3 regions of the Streptomyces sp. SDT5-1 genome follow, and region 2 is predicted to be linked to each of the others. Evidence: riboswitches for the same ligand, from Rfam matches in the RefSeq annotation. Region 2 holds a riboswitch; each other region holds the start of a gene.

Region 1 (5,685 bases), 1.1 Mb from region 2:
GCTGGCCAACGGCCTGCGTGTGGTGCTCTCCGAGGATCACCTGACCCCGGTCGCGGCGGTCTGCCTCTGGTACGACGTCGGCTCGCGCCACGAGGTCAAGGGCCGTACGGGCCTGGCTCACCTCTTCGAGCACCTGATGTTCCAGGGTTCGAAGCAGGTGCACGGCAACGGACACTTCGAGTTCGTCCAGGGCGCGGGCGGCTCGCTCAACGGTACGACGAGCTTCGAGCGCACCAACTACTTCGAGACCATGCCCGCCCACCAGCTGGAGCTCGCGCTCTGGCTGGAGGCCGACCGCATGGGCTCGCTCCTGACGGCCCTCGACGACGAGTCGATGGAGAACCAGCGGGACGTCGTCAAGAACGAGCGCCGCCAGCGCTACGACAACGTGCCCTACGGCACGGCGTTCGAGAAGCTGACCGCCCTCATGTACCCCGAGGGCCACCCGTACCACCACACACCCATCGGCTCCATGGCCGACCTGGACGCGGCCACCCTCGAGGACGCGCGGAACTTCTTCCGCACGTACTACGCGCCGAACAACGCGGTCCTGTCGATCGTCGGCGACATCGACCCCGAGCAGACGCTGGCCTGGGTCGAGAAGTACTTCGGCACCATCCCCGGCCACGACGGCAAGCCCGCCCCGCGCGACGGCGCCCTGCCCGACGTCATCGGCGAGCAGCAGCGCCTTGTCGTCGAGGAGGAGGTGCCCGCACGCGCCCTGATGTCGGCCTACCGGCTCCCGCACGACGGCACGCGCGCGTGCGACGCCGCCGACCTCGCCCTCACGGTGCTGGGCGGCGGCGAGTCGTCCCGCCTCTACAACCGCCTCGTACGCCGTGACCGCACCGCCGTCGCGGCCGGTTTCGGCCTGCTGCGCCTCGCCGGGGCGCCGTCCCTCGGCTGGCTGGACGTGAAGACCTCCGGAGACGTCGAGGTCCCCGTCATCGAGGCCGCCGTGGACGAGGAGCTCGCCCGGTTCGCCGAGGAGGGCCCGAGCCCGGAGGAAATGGAGCGCGCGCAGGCCCAGTTGGAGCGCGAGTGGCTCGACCGCCTGGGCACGGTCGCGGGCCGCGCCGACGAGCTGTGCCGCTACGCCGTCCTGTTCGGCGACCCGCAGCTCGCCCTGACCGCCGTGGGGCGCGTCCTGGACGTGACCGCCGAGGAGGTCCAGGAGATCGCCAAGGAGCGCCTGCGCCCCGACAACCGCGCGGTGCTCGTGTACGAGCCCACCGCCCCCGCCGAGACCGACGAGAACACCGAGGAGGCGGGCCAGTGACCGAGCAGCTCGCGAGCATGGACTTCCACCCCCGCCCGCAGGCGGGTGAGCCCAAGCCCTGGGCGTTCCCCGCCCCGGAGCGCGGCTCGCTCCCCAACGGCCTGACGGTGCTCCGCTGCCACCGCCCCGGCCAGCAGGTCGTCGCCGTCGAGGTGCACCTGGACGCGCCGCTGGACGCCGAGCCGAAGGGCCTCGACGGCGTCGCCACGATCATGGCGAGGGCCTTCAACGAGGGCACCGACAAGTACTCCGCCGAGGAGTTCGCCGCCGAACTGGAGCGCTGCGGCGCCACCATGGACGCGCACGCCGACCACCCCGGCGTAAGGGCCTCCCTCGAAGTGCCCGCCTCGCGCCTCTCCAAGGGCCTCGCCCTGCTGGCCGACGCCCTGCGCGCCCCGGCCTTCGACGACAGCGAGATCGAGCGCCTGGTGCGCAACCGCCTGGACGAGATCCCGCACGAGAGCGCCAACCCGGCCCGGCGCGCCGCCAAGGAGCTCTCCCGGCAGCTCTTCCCCGCCGACGCGCGCGTGTCGCGCCCGCGGCAGGGCACCGAGGAGACCGTCTCCGCCATCGACGCGGCGGCCGTGCGCGCCTTCTACGACCGGCACGTGCGCCCCGCCACCGCCACGGCCGTCGTCGTGGGCGACCTGACGGGCATCGACCTGGACGCACTCCTGGCCGACACGCTCGGCGCCTGGACCGGCGACACCACCGAGCCGCGCCCCGTCCCGCCGGTCGTCGCCGACGACACCGGCCGCGTCGTCATTGTGGACCGCCCCGGAGCCGTGCAGACGCAGCTCCTCATCGGCCGGGTCGGCCCGGACAAGCACGACCGCGTGTGGCCGGCGCAGGTCCTCGGCACGTACTGCCTGGGCGGCACCCTCACGTCGCGCCTGGACCGCGTCCTGCGCGAGGAGAAGGGCTACACCTACGGGGTGCGGTCCTTCGCCCAGGTGCTGCGCTCCGCGCCCGACGGCAGCGGCGCGGCGATGCTTGCCATCAGCGGTTCGGTGGACACGCCGAACACCGGGCCCGCGCTCGACGACCTGTGGAAGGTGCTGCGCACGCTGGCGGCCGAGGGCCTCACGGACGCCGAACGGGACACCGCCGTGCAGAACCTGGTGGGCGTCGCCCCGCTGAAGTTCGAGACGGCGGCGGCCGTCGCGAGCACGCTCGCGGACCAGGTCGAGCAGCACCTGCCGGACGACTTCCAGGCGCAGCTGTACCGGCAGCTGGCGGCCACCGGCACCGTGGAGGCCACGGCGGCCGTCGTGAGCGCGTTCCCCTCGGACCGGCTCGTGACGGTCCTGGTGGGCGACGCCGCGCAGATCGAGGAGCCGGTCAAGGCGCTCGGCATCGGTGAAGTGACCGTGGTCACGAGCTGAGTTCGCCTCCTGAGGCACACCACGAAGCCCCGGCGCCGACAGCGGCCGCCGGGGCTTCGTGGTGTTGATCACGATCAGCTGGAATCACTACACGCTCACAAATGTCCGAATTGTTGTAGAGGTTGCCTGCGTGCCCTGTGGCGTGCACTACAAAAGCCGGGTTCTGTTTGTTGATTCAAAGAGGCCCCGCTTAGCGTTCCCTCCGGCTGTCCGCCAGACGTACGTCGCACCCGCGACACCGGACAGTCATCGCCGAGTCCCCCACGGTGCGAGCCAGGGGAGCCGGGGACCCACCGAAGTCCCTGGGGTGAATCGGGCGCTCTTCCCGCGAGGGGAGGGGGCCCGTAGGAGACCTTCCTGCTCCGAACCCGTCAGCTAACCCGGTAGGCGAGAAGGAAGGAAAGGATCAGCACCTTCATGGGGTTCACCCGTGCCACCGGGAAGCACCGCCGTCCCGGCCGTCTGACGCGCACCACCGCTCAGGTCGCCGGCGTCGCCGCACTCACCACGACGGGCGTGGTGGCGGGCCTCGCCGCCCCCGCCCTCGCCGCCGAACCCGCCGCGGAGCACGACGGCCTGACGCAGGCCATCGCCATCGGCGACTCCCTCGCCGACAAGATCGACGCGCAGGCCACCGCGCAGCAGAAGGCCGCCGAGAAGGCGAAGGCCGAGGCCGAGGCCAAGAAGAAGGCCGAGGAGGCCAAGCGCAAGGCCGAGGCGGAGGCCAAGAAGCGCGCCGCCGAAAAGGCCAAGAAGGAGCGCGAGGCCCGCGAGGCCAAGGAGCGCGCCGCCCGTGAGGCCGAGCGCAAGCGCCTGAACAGCTTCGTGGCGCCGATATCCGGCTCGTACGTCTCCACCGCCTACAAGGCCAGCAGCGGCCTGTGGTCCTCCGGCAGCCACACCGGCATCGACTTCCACGCCGCCAGCGGCACCTCGGTGCACGCCGTCGGCATGGGCACCGTCGTCGAGGCCGGCTGGGGCGGCGCCTACGGCAACAACGTCGTGATCAAGATGAATGACGGTACATACACCCAGTACGGTCACATGTCCTCGATCGGCGTCTCCGTCGGCCAGCACGTCACCCCCGGCCAGCAGATCGGCCTCTCCGGCGCCACCGGCAACGTGACGGGCCCGCACCTCCACTTCGAGGCCCGCACCAGCCCCGACTACGGCTCGGACATCGACCCGGTCGCGTACCTGCGTCAGCACGGCGTGAACGTCTGACCCGGCCCGACCCACGGCGCGTCCGACGAAAGCCCCGGCTCACCGAGCCGGGGCTTTCGCGTGTCCGCAGATATCGGCTGTCCAAAAAATATCCCCGGATTCCGTCCCCTCGTCGGAAATTCAAGCACGGTGGAATAGAGTCGAAGGACAAGTGCTCCGGCCGCGTGTCATGCGCGCTTGCACGGGCGTCATTCGACCGCGTTTCGCGGGGATCAAGGCGGAGGTCGAACCATGCGCATTCCCGCGCACTCGGTATGCACGGCGATCCGCGACGACATCGTCGCCGGGGTCTACGAGCGCGGCGCGCGGCTCACCGAAGAGCTGCTCGCGCGTCGCTACGGGGTCTCGCGCGTGCCCGTCCGCGAGGCGCTGCGCACCCTGGAGGCGGAGGGGTTCGTCGTCACGCGCAGGCACGCGGGCGCGTGCGTGGCCGAGCCCACCGAGCGGGAGGCGGCCGACCTCCTGGAGATCCGGATGCTGCTCGAACCGATGGCCGCGGCCCGCGCCGCACAGCGCCGCTCGGAGGCCCACCTCAAGGTGCTGCGCGGGCTCGTGAGGCTGGGTCAGGAGCGCGCGAGGCGAGGTCAGGGCGAGGATCTGCGCTCCCTGGGCGGCTGGTTCCACGAGACGCTCACCCAGGCGTCCGGCAGCCCCGGCCTGATCACCCTGCTCACCCAGCTCCGCCACAAGATCGCCTGGATGTACGCCGTGGAGAGCCCCGCCCGCCCGGTCGAGTCCTGGGCCGAGCACGGCGCCATCGTGGACGCGGTGGCGCGCGGCGACGTCGAGCGCGCCCGCGCCCTGGCGACCCTGCACACCGAGCGCGCCGCGGCCGCCCACCGCCTGCGCGTCCCGCGCGCGGGAGAGCGTGTGAGGAGTTCGCAACACGCAGTCAACACGGTGGGGCACCAGCTTTAACAACGGCGCCGTATACAAAGAAGTGCGCAATTCTCGGCGCGCGCCGAAACGGCTGAAATGGCCGGACGGGCTTGCGTGAATTCCTGTCGCGTAATCCGCGCTGCGCGCCGCGCAATTCGTGCTGCGTGCCGCGGAATTCGTGCCGTATTTCCGGGAACGAAAAAGCCGCGCGCCCCAAAGGGGACGCGCGGCTCTGCCGTACTGCTTCGTCTGTGCGTCAGACGGTCTCGGGAAGCTCCTCGAGGCCCTCGGCGACCAGCTTCGCCAGCCGGTCGAGCGCGGCGTCCGCGCCCTCGGCGTCGGAGGCCAGCACGATCTCCTCGCCGCCCTGCGCGCCCAGGCCGAGCACGGCCAGCATGGAGGCGGCGTTGACGGGGTTGCCGTCGGCCTTGGCGATCGTCACGGGAACGCCGGCCGCCGTGGCAGCGCGGACGAAGATGGAAGCGGGGCGGGCGTGGAGGCCCTCGGCCCAGCCGACGTTGACGCGGCGCTCAGCCATGTGATGCTGCCCTTCAGGTGACTCACGGTTGTCTAGACCAGTGTTCCATATCGGGGGCGGTGCGTGACGCGGACCCAGGTCCTCGCCCGCACAGCCCTTCGGTCCTCCATAGAGTGCCTTCCGGGCGTACCGGCCGCGACCCGTACGACGGGACGCCTTCTGTCGGTGGCCGGCCCTACTCTTGCGACATGGAGACTCCGTCGGACCGCCATGCGTACCCCGCCCACTGGGAGGCCGACGTAGTGCTGCGCGACGGCGGCACCGCGCGGATCAGGCCCATCACCACCGCGGACGCCGAGCACCTGACCAGTTTCTACGAACAGGTCTCGGACGAGTCGAAGTACTACCGGTTCTTCGCGCCCTACCCGCGGCTGTCCGCC
Region 2 (5,685 bases):
AGGAAGTCCGAGAGTCCGCCGCCGCCCGTCTCTGACTCGCCCTCCTCGCCCGCCTCCTGCTCGAACTCCAGGGCCACGGCGGCGAGTTCCTGAAGGTTCTCGATACGGGTCTCGTCCTGCGGGTCGGTGGAGGCCTGGAGTTCGGCGAGATAGCCGGTGCGCTCCAGGACGGCCTCCAGGATCGTCGCGGGGCCCGCGCCGGACTCGACGATCGTGCGGAGGTCCTCCATCAGCGTGTTGAACCGCTTCACGGCGTTCGCCGAGCGGGCCGCCATGCCGTACGCCTCGTCGACGCGGCGCAGCGCCTGCGGGAAGGAGATCTTCTCGCGCTGGGAGAGGGCGTCGATCATCGCTTCGGCGCGGTCGCCGATGCCACGCTTCGGCACGTTCAGGATGCGGCGCAGCGGGACGGAGTCCTCGGGGTTGGAGAGGACGCGCAGGTAGGCCAGGACGTCCCTGACCTCCTTGCGCTCGTAGAAGCGGACGCCGCCGACGACCTTGTAGGGCAGTCCGGTGCGGATGAAGATCTCTTCGAAGACACGGGACTGCGCGTTCGTCCGGTAGAAGACCGCGACGTCGCCGGCCTGCGCGTCGCCCGCGTCGGTGAGGCGGTCGATCTCGTCGGCGATGAACTGCGCCTCGTCGTGCTCGGTGTCCGCGACGTAGCCCGTGATCTGGGCTCCGGGCCCCTCGTTCGTCCACAGGTTCTTGGGGCGGCGCGACTCGTTGCGCTCGATCACCGCGTTCGCCGCGCTGAGGATCGTCTGCGTGGAGCGGTAGTTCTGCTCCAGGAGGATCGTCTTCGCGTTCGGGTAGTCGTCCTCGAAGTCGAGGATGTTGCGGATCGTGGCGCCGCGGAACGCGTAGATCGACTGGTCCGCGTCACCGACGACGCACAGCTCGGCCGGGTCGGCGTCCTCTCCCTCGGTGGGGCCGACGAGCTCGCGCACCAGGGCGTACTGCGCGTGGTTCGTGTCCTGGTACTCGTCGACGAGGACGTGGCGGAAGCGGCGGCGGTAGTGCTCGGCGACGTCGGGGAACGCGCGCAGCAGGTTCACCGTCGTCATGATCAGGTCGTCGAAGTCCAGCGCGTTCGCCTCGCGCAGGCGGGCCTGGTACATCGCGTAGGCCTGGGCGAGGGTCTTCTCGAAGCCGTCGGCGGCCGTCGCGGCGAAGTCCTCCTCGTCGATCAGCTCGTTCTTGAGGTTGCTGATCTTGGCGCTGAAGGACTTCGGCGGGAACTTCTTCGGGTCGAGGTCCAGGTCGCGGCAGACGAGCGCCATGAGCCGCTTGCTGTCGGCGGCGTCGTAGATCGAGAAGGAGGACGTGAAGCCGAGCTTCTTCGACTCGCGGCGCAGGATGCGGACGCAGGCGCTGTGGAAGGTGGAGACCCACATCGCGTTCGCCCGCGGGCCCACCAGGTCCTCGACGCGCTCCTTCATCTCGCCCGCGGCCTTGTTCGTGAACGTGATCGCGAGGATCTGGCCGGGGTGCACGCCGCGCTCGGCGAGCAGGTACGCGATGCGGTGCGTGAGGACGCGGGTCTTGCCGGATCCGGCGCCCGCGACGATGAGCAGCGGGGTGCCGCCGTGCACCACGGCCGCCTGCTGGTTCTCGTTCAGCCCCTCCAGGAGGGTCGCCGAGTCGAGGACCGGGCGCGGGGCACCGTCCCGGTAGTACGCGTCCCGCTCGGAAGGCGCGCCGAACAGCCCGTCCGGCATCGGCTCCGGGGCCCCGTCGTCGTACTCGGGGTCCGGGGGCGGCGGCGGAGGCTCCTGCTCACCGCTCGGGGAGCCGGGCGCGCCCTTCTGGAGGCCGGTCAGGAAGCTGTCGTCAAAGAGGCTGCTCATCGCTCTACGAGTCTAGGCCGCCCCACTGACAACCCGCGGCTCCCTTCGGAACCTCACCGAAACCGAGCGGCGCAGATCACGAAAATGTATCGGGCATATCGAACATCAACCTTCACAGCAGCCACACGAGTTGGCTACGGTGCAGCCGGGCAGCCCGTCCCCCCGCCCGCGGACGTCGCGGCGAACGGGCAGCCCCCGCCGAGTCCCGTACGCCGAGAGGCAGGGAACCGGGGACCCAACCGACCTTGGGGTGAATCGGTCGCACCGCCCGGCAGCACGGGGTGGTCGACCGTAGGGCAACCTTCCACGCACCACGCCCGAACCCGACAGCTAACCCGGTAGGCGGACGACGGAAGGAGTCGCCTGCCGTGGCGTCGCACCGCAAGCCCCGCAGCCGGTCCCGGATGACCGGCGGCCTCAGAACGACCCCGGCGGTCGGCATCACGACCGCCGCGCTCACCTCCGTGGCGCTGCTCTCCCAGACGGCGCAGGCCGCGCCCGAGCAGCCGTCGTCGAAGCCGCGCCTCGAAGAGGTCAAGAAGCAGGTCGACACCCTGTACCGGCAGGCCGAGGTCGCCACGCAGAAGTACAACGGCGCCAAGGAGCGGACCGCCGCCAAGAAGCAGCAGGTCGACCGGCTCCTCGACGACGTCGCGCGGCGCACCGACCAGATGAACGAGGCCCGCCAGAAGCTCGGCAGGTACGCCGCCGAGCAGTACCGCTCGGGCGGGGTCAGCGACACGGCGACGATGTTCCTCGCGGACGACCCCGAGGACTACTTCTCGCAGCGCCAGCTGATGAACCGGCTGACCGACGAGCAGAAGAAGTCGATCGACGACTATCAGAAGCAGACGCGCGAGACGGCGAAGAAGCGCACCGAGGCGCAGTCGAGCCTCGAGGACCTCACCGATTCGCAGGCCGAGCTGCGGTCCACGAAGGAGACCGTGCAGACGAAGCTCTCCGACGCGCGGCAGCTGCTGTCCAAACTGACCGCGGAGGAGAAGGCGCGGCTCGCCGCGATCGAGAAGGCGAAGGAGGAGGCGGCCCGCAAGAAGGCCGCCGAGCTGGCCGCCGAGCAGAAGGCCGCGGAGGAGGCGAAGCGGAAGGCGGCCGAGGAGGCGCGCGAGCAGGAGCAGTCCTCGGGCTCCTCCTCCGGCTCGTCCTCGGGTTCCGGGTCCTCGTCCGACGGCTCGTACGCCACGAAGGCCGCGCAGGCGCTGGCGTTCGCCAAGGCGCAGGAGGGCAAGCCGTACGTGTGGGGTGCCACGGGCCCGGACTCGTACGACTGCTCGGGGCTCACGCAGGCCGCGTGGAAGTCGGCGGGGATCTCGCTGCCGCGGACGACCTGGGACCAGGTCGAGATCGGCACGACGGTACCGCTCTCCGACATCCAACCCGGTGACCTGGTGTTCTTCTACGACGACATCAGCCACGTGGGCCTCTACCTCGGCGACGGCATGATGATCCACGCGCCGAAGCCGGGCGCGGTCGTGCGCGAGGAGTCGATCTACTACGACGGCACGTCGTCGATCCACAGCGTGGTCCGGCCGGCCTGACGTCCGTACGCGAAAGGGCCCGGCGATTGCCGGGCCCTTCGTACGTGCGCGGTGGCTCAGGTCCAGAGCACCGCGATGAAGATGTTGGCGACGGTGAGCGCGCCGACCGTGATGAACAGGCCCTTCTCCGCCTTCTCCTCATCCCGCTTCACATAGACGATGCCGAGGATCACGATCAGGATCGCGAGCTTCACGCCGATCTTGATGTTGTTGACGGTGCTGCCGTCCGCCTGGTTGAGACCGACCAGGGCGACGCCGGTCACCAGCATGGTCAGGGCGCCGTGCAGCATCGCCTTGTTGAAGCGGGCCGCGCCCTCCTTCATCGCCGACATCTGCGTGAGGAAGCCGCCGAGCAGCGAGGCGATGCCGATGATGTGCAGGCCGACGAAGAGGTGGATGAGTACGTCCATGGCCCGGAGCCTAACGGGGCAGCCGCGGCCTCCGACGGGCACCCCTTTGGCACCGACTCGTCCCTCTTGTGGTCACTCTCCATCATCATCCGCAACAATCGGACCAGTTGCGAACAATCCGTCACCAACCCGTTACGCCGAGGTTTAGCGTCCTTCCTCAGGTGACCGGCTCCCCACCGCCGCCCGGGCCAGGGGCGGCAGTCGGACACCACCGCCGAGAAAGGTCCGGCGGCGACCCGCTCCCCCTGTGCGGGCCGCCGCCGGACGCGCGACAGGCGGCCGTACGACTCGGCCGGCCGCCCAAGGAGGACCTCGTGCCGGCAGCACACCGCAAGCCCCGTCCGCGCCCGCTCAGCGGCGGCACGGCCCGCACCGCGGCCACCCTCGCCCTCGCCTCCGCGGCCACCGCCACCGCGTTCGACGGCGGCGCGGCGCACGCGGAGCCACGGCTCAGCCCCGAGCAGGTGCGTGCGAAGGTCGACCGGCTCTACCAGGAGGCCGAGGTCGCCACCCAGAAGTACAACGGCGCGAAGGAGCAGGCGGACGGGGCGCGGAAGAAGGTGGACGCCCTCCAGGACGAGGCGTCGCGGCGCACGGAGGCGCTCAACGCGCAGCGCGCGAAGCTGGGCTCGGTGGCCGCGTCCGAGTACCGCACCGGCGGCCTCGACCCGTCCCTCCAGCTCCTCCTCTCCTCCTCCCCCGACACTTACCTCGACAGGGCGTCCGCCACCGAGCGGCTCGGCGCGCGGCAGGCCGCCGCCGTCGGCCGGGTCCGGGACGAACTGCGCGAGATCGACCAGCTGCGCGCCGACGCCGAGGACACGCTCGACGGGATGCGCGCGAAGAAGGCGGAGCTGGAGGACGCCAAGAAGAAGGTGAAGCGAAAACTCGAGGAGGCCCGCCGCCTCCTCGCCCGCCTCACCCCGTCGGAACGCGACACGGCACCGCAGAGCGAGCACGCCTCACGCTCGGCCGAACGCTCCGACCTCGCTCAAGCCCCCAACTCCCGCGCCCAGGCCGCGATCTCCTTCGCGTACGGCGCGCTCGGCAAGCCCTACGTCTGGGGCGCCACGGGGCCCTCCGCCTTCGACTGCTCGGGCCTCACGCAGGCCGCGTACAAGGCGGCCGGCGTCTCCATCCCCCGGACCACGTACAGCCAGATCGACGCGGGCCGCCGCGTCCCCAGGTCCCAGCTGCAACCCGGCGACCTGGTCTTCTTCTACTCCTCGATCAGCCACGTGGGCCTCTACATCGGCGGCGGCAAGATGATCCACGCCCCGAACCCGAGCGCCCCGGTCCGCGTCGCCCCGATCGACGAAATGCCCTTCGCGGGCGCCACGCGGGTGGCGTGAGCCCGCCGGTCCTTCACCGCGATCCGTCGTCTCACCGGTCGGTGTGGGTCTCCAGCGCGTCGAGCAGTCGGGGCCACAGGGCGCGGGGGCGGTCGTGCCCCATGTCGGGCAGCAGCAGGAGCTCCGCGTCCGGGATCAGCTCCGCGGTGCGGCGGCCTCCGCTGGGGTCGATCAGGGTGTCGTCCAGACCGTGGATCACGAGCGTCGGCACCTTGAGTTCGCGCAGGGCGTCGGCGCGTGAGCCGCTGAGGACCATCGCGCCGAGCTGCCGCCCGACGCCCTCCGGGTGGTACGCGCGGTCGTAGCTGCGCCCCGCCAGGTCGCGGAGCTCGGCGGCGTCCCCGTAGCGCTTGGACGCCCACAGCAGGGAGCGGTCGGCCGCCGCGACGTAGCCCTCGCGGTCCGAGGGCTTCGGGGCGAAGAGCGCGGCCTGCGCCTCGGGCGACGACCGCCCGTACTCGGGCTCGCCCGTCGTCGACATCATCGAGGTCAGCGTGCGGACGCGGTCCGGGCGGGA
Region 3 (5,685 bases), 1.3 Mb from region 2:
GTTCGGGCTGCTCGACGGCCACGAACTCCTGGCGGCCGACGTGGTTCGGCAGCGGCACGCGGCGGCGCCCGGCGACCCCTCGCGGTACGAACGGCGGGTGCGGGAGATCGACCGGGCGGTCGCGCGCCACGAGGAGCTTCTGCGCGGGGCGCCGGCGTACGTCGCGGCCGGGATCGCTCCGGCCGTACTGCACGCCGCTGCCGAGCGCATGCGCGAGGAAGCCGAAGATCTGCGTCGCCAACGGGCGGTGGCGGCGGAGTGGCTCGCCGGCCGGGAGGCCGATGACGCGCGGCGTGACGACCTGCTCGACGCCATCCGGTCCGGTGCGGCCTGCGTGCCTGGCCTGAGTCCTGAACAGGTGCGTGCATTGTTCGAGGCGTTCGACGTCCAAGTTCACTGCGGGACGCGTGAAGTTCTCTACAAGGCGGGGGTCAGGTGCCCGGTCACCGAGTGGCACGAGGAGACCGGCATGTTGGTGCCGCCCGACCCCACGGACGAGGAATGGGGGAGCGTGCTCGCGGCGCTCGGCCCCTTTTTCACCAAGCGGCACTTCACCAGCAAGTACGACATCCGCGGGCAGTTCAACGGAATGCTGCACCGGCTGCGGCACGGGCTGAGCTGGAAGGATCTCCCGGCCGCTTGGGGCCCGGCGAACGCGATCAGGGAGCGCCAGCTGTCCTGGTGGAAGAAGGGCGCATGGCCTGCGGTCATGGCGGTGCTCCACGCGGACGTGCGAGGCGAACCGGTCTACAGGCCTCCCGTTCCGCCTCCCCTTCGCGTTGTCACCGGCGTGCGTCTGGATTGCAGCGAACTGTACGGATTCGTCGGGCAGTTCGCGGACTTCGGAAAGGTCGCGAACTGACGCCCCGTCAAGACTGTGACTTTCACGTGATCTACGCTGCATCGACTTGTGACAGGTGTTCGAGTGCCGCTACGTTCACGGATCATCGCGACACATGCACAACCCGCACCACTTGCACCACCCGTCGCGCGTAGCAGCATCAGTCTCGCGAAAGGCAAACGCATGCTCTCCGGGAACGGTCGACACCGTCGCCCCCGTCAGGCCCCTGCTCTCGTCGTCGCCGCCGGAGTCACCGGCAGCGCCATCGCGATCCCGCTGTTCGCCGCCAGTGGCGCGAGCGCCGCGACCACGCAGGCGTGGGACAAGCTCGCGGAGTGCGAGAGCGGCGGCCAGTGGAGCCTGGACGCCGGGAACGGCTACTACGGCGGTCTCCAGTTCACGCAGGAGAGATGGGAGGAGTACGGGGGGCTCGCCTACGCCCCGCGTGCCGACCAGGCCAGCCGTTCGCAGCAGATAGCCGTGGCCGAGAAGGTCCTCGAGGACAAGGGTCCGAGCGCCTGGCCGATGTGCTCGCTCACCGCGGACCTCACCAAGGACGACGACTCGGCGGACATCGATCCGGGTGTCACCGCGTCCCCGTCTCCCTCGCAGTCGGCCGACAGCGGGGACGACGAGGGGAGCGAGGGCGACAGCGGCGCCGGCGACGAGGCGGATGCCGGCAAGGGTGCGTCGGCCAGTCCTTCGCCCAGTGACAGCGCGGACGAGACCGCGAGCGACGACTCGGGCGATACCTCCGGTAACAAGGAGAAGGAGAGCGCCTCGCCGGAGTCGTCGGAGCCGGAGTCGCCGGAGCCGACGGAGTCCGCCGCCTCCTCAAGTGACAAGTCCCACGCGCCTTCTGCCACGGAGAGCCCCGACGCCTCCTCCGGTCGGCACCGCGGCGACCGCGCGTCCGACGACGAGGCGGACTCCCGCGCGAGTGAGGGTCGTCACGCCTCGCGCGAGAGCAAGCGCGACGGCGACGCGTACACGGTCCGCGCCGGCGACAACCTCTGGGACATCGCGAAGGCCGAGGACGTGCACGGCGGCTGGGACGCGCTCTACGAGCGGAACAAGGAGACGGTGGGCTCCGACCCCGATCTCATCCTTCCTGGTCAGAGCCTGGATCTTGGAGACGGTTCGGACAAACAGTGAAGGTTTTCGGGGGTAGTTGAGGGGGCTTTGTCCGATGTTGGTCGAGTGAGACATGGGTCTCAAAGCCCCTGATCAACTTTGAAATCGGACGGATCGACTGCTTACGGTCGTGACCGCTCGCTTCAGCGGGCCCCGACGGATGTCACGCCGAATCCTGCCAGCGTCCGTACGGGAACAGTCGACGCGTCAGCGCCGTAGGCAGGAGCGGGGGACCCAGGTAAGCGCCCTTCCGGGAGACCGGACGGGCTTGGGGTGAAGCAGCGCACAAGGATGCCGCTGCCGGGCACTCACTGGCCCGAACCCGACAGCTCACCTCGCAGGCGTCGGTGAGGGGATACCTCCATGCTGTTTTCCGGCAAGAACAAGCACCGCCGCCCGTCCAAGGCCGTCCGCGTCGCCACGCTCGGCGGTGTCGCCGCCGCCGCGGTCGCCGTGCCGCTGATGGGCGCCACGTCCGCCTCCGCCGCCACCTCGTCCGAGTGGGACCAGGTCGCGCAGTGCGAGTCCGGTGGCAACTGGTCGATCAACACCGGCAACGGTTTCTACGGCGGCCTGCAGTTCTCCGCCTCCACCTGGTCCGCCTACGGCGGCGACCAGTACGCGTCCACCGCCGACAAGGCCTCCAAGGCGCAGCAGATAGCCATCGGCGAGAAGGTTCTCGCCTCCCAGGGCAAGGGCGCCTGGCCGAACTGCGGCACCGGCCTGTCCTCCGCCTCGTACGACGGCGCCTCCGCCGACTCGTCCTCCTCGCAGCAGCAGGAGGCCCCGAAGCAGGAGACCCAGCAGCGCGCGGACCGCTCCGAGCAGCGTCAGCAGCCGCAGCAGCAGGCCCCGAAGCAGGAGGCCCCCAAGCAGCAGGCCGCTCCGAAGCAGGACACCGTCACCACCCCGACCGGCAACAAGGTCGAGAAGGGCGACGGCGAGTACAAGGTCAAGTCCGGCGACACCCTCAGCAAGATCGCCGAGGCGCACGGCACGACCTGGCAGAAGCTGTTCGAGAAGAACAACGACATCGTCAAGGACGCCAACCTGATCTACCCGGGTCAGCAGCTGCACCTCAGCTAAGCGTCAGGTCCGGAAGGACCGCAGGCACGGACTCGGCATCGGCGGACGCCGAGCCCGGCCGCCCTCCCCGTCCCCACGGGCCGCTCACTCCGGCGACCTCCGTCCCGCTCAGCCGGGCCGGAGGTCGCTGTTTTTGTTCCGTTAAGAAACATTTCGCTATCGGCGTTGTCCACGAGACGGGCGTTCGGATGGCCGATGCCCGCGAGCCGGTTACGCTCAGGGGTGCGGGACCACGGATCCATGCAGCCGCCCGCACCGCCCGTCACATCCCAGAAGGAGATGCTCGTGCCGTCCATCGACGTCGTCGTAGCCCGGGAAATCCTGGACTCCCGAGGCAATCCCACGGTCGAGGTCGAGGTCGGCCTCGACGACGGCAGCACCGGCCGTGCTGCCGTTCCGTCCGGCGCCTCCACCGGCGCCTTCGAGGCCATCGAACTCCGCGACGGTGACCCGAACCGTTACCAGGGCAAGGGCGTCGAGAAGGCCGTCCTCGCCGTCATCGAGCAGATCGGCCCGGAGCTCGTCGGCTACGACGCCACCGAGCAGCGCCTGATCGACCAGGCCATGTTCGACCTGGACGCGACCGACAACAAGGGCTCGCTCGGCGCCAACGCCATCCTCGGTGTCTCGCTCGCCGTCGCCCACGCCGCCTCCGAGGCCAGCGACCTGCCGCTCTTCCGCTACCTCGGCGGTCCGAACGCGCACCTGCTGCCGGTCCCGATGATGAACATCCTGAACGGCGGATCCCACGCGGACTCCAACGTCGACATCCAGGAGTTCATGATCGCCCCGATCGGCGCGGAGTCCTTCTCCGAGGCCCTGCGCTGGGGCGCCGAGGTCTACCACACGCTGAAGAAGGTCCTGAAGAGCAAGGGCCTGGCCACCGGCCTCGGCGACGAGGGCGGCTTCGCCCCGAACCTCGGCTCGAACCGTGAGGCCCTCGACCTGATCCTCGAGGCCATCAAGGAGGCCGGCTACGTTCCCGGCCAGCAGATCGCCCTCGCCCTCGACGTCGCCGCCTCCGAGTTCTACAAGGACGGCAAGTACCAGTTCGAGGGCAAGGAGCGCTCCGCCGCCGAGATGACGGAGTACTACGAGGAGCTCGTGGCGGCCTACCCGCTCGTCTCCATCGAGGACCCGCTGTTCGAGGACGACTGGGCCGGCTGGAACGTCATCACCGAGAAGCTCGGCGACAAGGTGCAGCTCGTCGGCGACGACCTGTTCGTCACCAACCCTGAGCGCCTGGCCCGCGGCATCGAGGAGAACTCGGCGAACGCCCTGCTCGTGAAGGTGAACCAGATCGGTTCGCTGACCGAGACCCTGGACGCCGTGGAGCTGGCCCAGCGCAACGGCTTCAAGTGCATGATGTCCCACCGCTCCGGCGAGACCGAGGACGTCACCATCGCCGACCTGGCCGTCGCCACGAACTGCGGCCAGATCAAGACCGGCGCCCCGGCCCGCTCCGAGCGCGTCGCCAAGTACAACCAGCTCCTGCGCATCGAGGAGATCCTCGACGACGCGGCGGTCTACGCCGGTCGCTCGGCGTTCCCCCGCTTCAAGGGCTGAGCCTCACTGAGGCTGTAGTTCCGTACGTCCCCGCACTCGGTCCCGTACCGTGTGCGGGGACGTACGTACGTGAGCGGCGACGGGGAGGCGGGAGCAGGCGATGCCCGGAAAGGTCCGAGACAGGGACTCCAGAGATCGCTTCTCCACGGCCACCCGCCTGCGGATCCTGGGCGAACAGACCGCGGAGCGCGTCTACCGCTCGCAGAACAAGCGGCAGGCCCGCCGCTCCCGCCTCACGGGACGCGCGGCGCTCCTCGCCCTCGTCCTGTGCACGCTGGTGGTCGCCCTGGCCTACCCCATAAGGCAGTACGTCTCCCAGCGCGGCGAGATCGAGGACCTCCAGCGCCAGCAGCAGGAGGCCAAGCAGCGCGTCGACCGGCTGCGCGACGAGAAGGCGCGCTGGCAGGACGACGCGTACGCCGAGCAGCGCATCCGCGAGCGCCTGCACATGGTGATGCCGGGCGAGACCGGGTACGTGGTGCCCGACGCGCGGACCGTCGAGCGCGACCGCGCGCAGCAGGAGACCGAGGACCGCCCCTGGTACTCCAACGTCTGGGACGGCGTCGACAAGGCCGACCAGGCGGACAACTGACGAAGACCGAAGGAAACACCCGAGCGATGGAAACCCCCCCGCCGCAGACCGAGCCCACCGCGCCCACGGACGCCGACATCCACGCGTTCAAGGAGCAGCTGGGCCGCCCGCCGCGCGGCCTGCGCGCCATCGCGCACCGCTGCCCCTGCGGCAACCCGGACGTGGTCGAGACGGCGCCGCGTCTGGAGGACGGCACGCCCTTCCCGACGACGTACTACCTGACGTGTCCGCGGGCGGCGTCGGCGATCGGCACGCTCGAGGCGAACGGCGTGATGAAGGAGATGACGGAGCGGCTCAAGGAGGACCCGGAGCTGGCTCGTCAGTACCGTGCCGCGCACGAGGACTACATCGCGCGCCGCGACGCCATCGAGGTCCTGGAGGGCTTTCCGAGCGCCGGTGGCATGCCCGACCGTGTGAAGTGCCTGCACGTCCTCGTGGCCCACTCCCTGGCCGCGGGCCCCGGTGT

The links. A riboswitch is a leader RNA that binds a small molecule or an ion and turns the genes downstream of it on or off. The one in region 2 is predicted to bind cyclic di-AMP.
Region 1: another riboswitch for cyclic di-AMP. It lies ahead of ACTWJ8_RS28555 (M23 family metallopeptidase); the one in region 2 lies ahead of ACTWJ8_RS23545 (NlpC/P60 family protein).
Region 3: another riboswitch for cyclic di-AMP. It lies ahead of ACTWJ8_RS17460 (transglycosylase family protein); the one in region 2 lies ahead of ACTWJ8_RS23545 (NlpC/P60 family protein).

The regions. Positions count from the first base shown of each region.
Region 1 is NZ_CM125963.1:6,195,749-6,201,433, forward strand. Features, by position in the region: gene ACTWJ8_RS28545 (M16 family metallopeptidase) at 1-1,279, shown strand, start outside; gene ACTWJ8_RS28550 (M16 family metallopeptidase) at 1,297-2,664, shown strand; cyclic di-AMP (ydaO/yuaA leader) riboswitch at 2,905-3,068, shown strand; gene ACTWJ8_RS28555 (M23 family metallopeptidase) at 3,082-3,888, shown strand; gene ACTWJ8_RS28560 (GntR family transcriptional regulator) at 4,120-4,806, shown strand; gene ACTWJ8_RS28565 (HPr family phosphocarrier protein) at 5,024-5,305, opposite strand; gene ACTWJ8_RS28570 (bifunctional acetate--CoA ligase family protein/GNAT family N-acetyltransferase) at 5,494-5,685, shown strand, end outside.
Region 2 is NZ_CM125963.1:5,072,521-5,078,205, reverse strand. Features, by position in the region: gene pcrA (DNA helicase PcrA) at 1-1,850, opposite strand, end outside; cyclic di-AMP (ydaO/yuaA leader) riboswitch at 2,037-2,210, shown strand; gene ACTWJ8_RS23545 (NlpC/P60 family protein) at 2,219-3,406, shown strand; gene ACTWJ8_RS23540 (hypothetical protein) at 3,463-3,816, opposite strand; gene ACTWJ8_RS23535 (C40 family peptidase) at 4,131-5,168, shown strand; gene ACTWJ8_RS23530 (alpha/beta fold hydrolase) at 5,200-5,685, opposite strand, start outside.
Region 3 is NZ_CM125963.1:3,764,924-3,770,608, reverse strand. Features, by position in the region: gene ACTWJ8_RS17470 (recombinase family protein) at 1-862, shown strand, start outside; gene ACTWJ8_RS17465 (transglycosylase family protein) at 1,025-1,996, shown strand; cyclic di-AMP (ydaO/yuaA leader) riboswitch at 2,177-2,334, shown strand; gene ACTWJ8_RS17460 (transglycosylase family protein) at 2,339-3,061, shown strand; gene eno (phosphopyruvate hydratase) at 3,347-4,627, shown strand; gene ACTWJ8_RS17450 (FtsB family cell division protein) at 4,728-5,219, shown strand; gene ACTWJ8_RS17445 (DUF501 domain-containing protein) at 5,246-5,685, shown strand, end outside.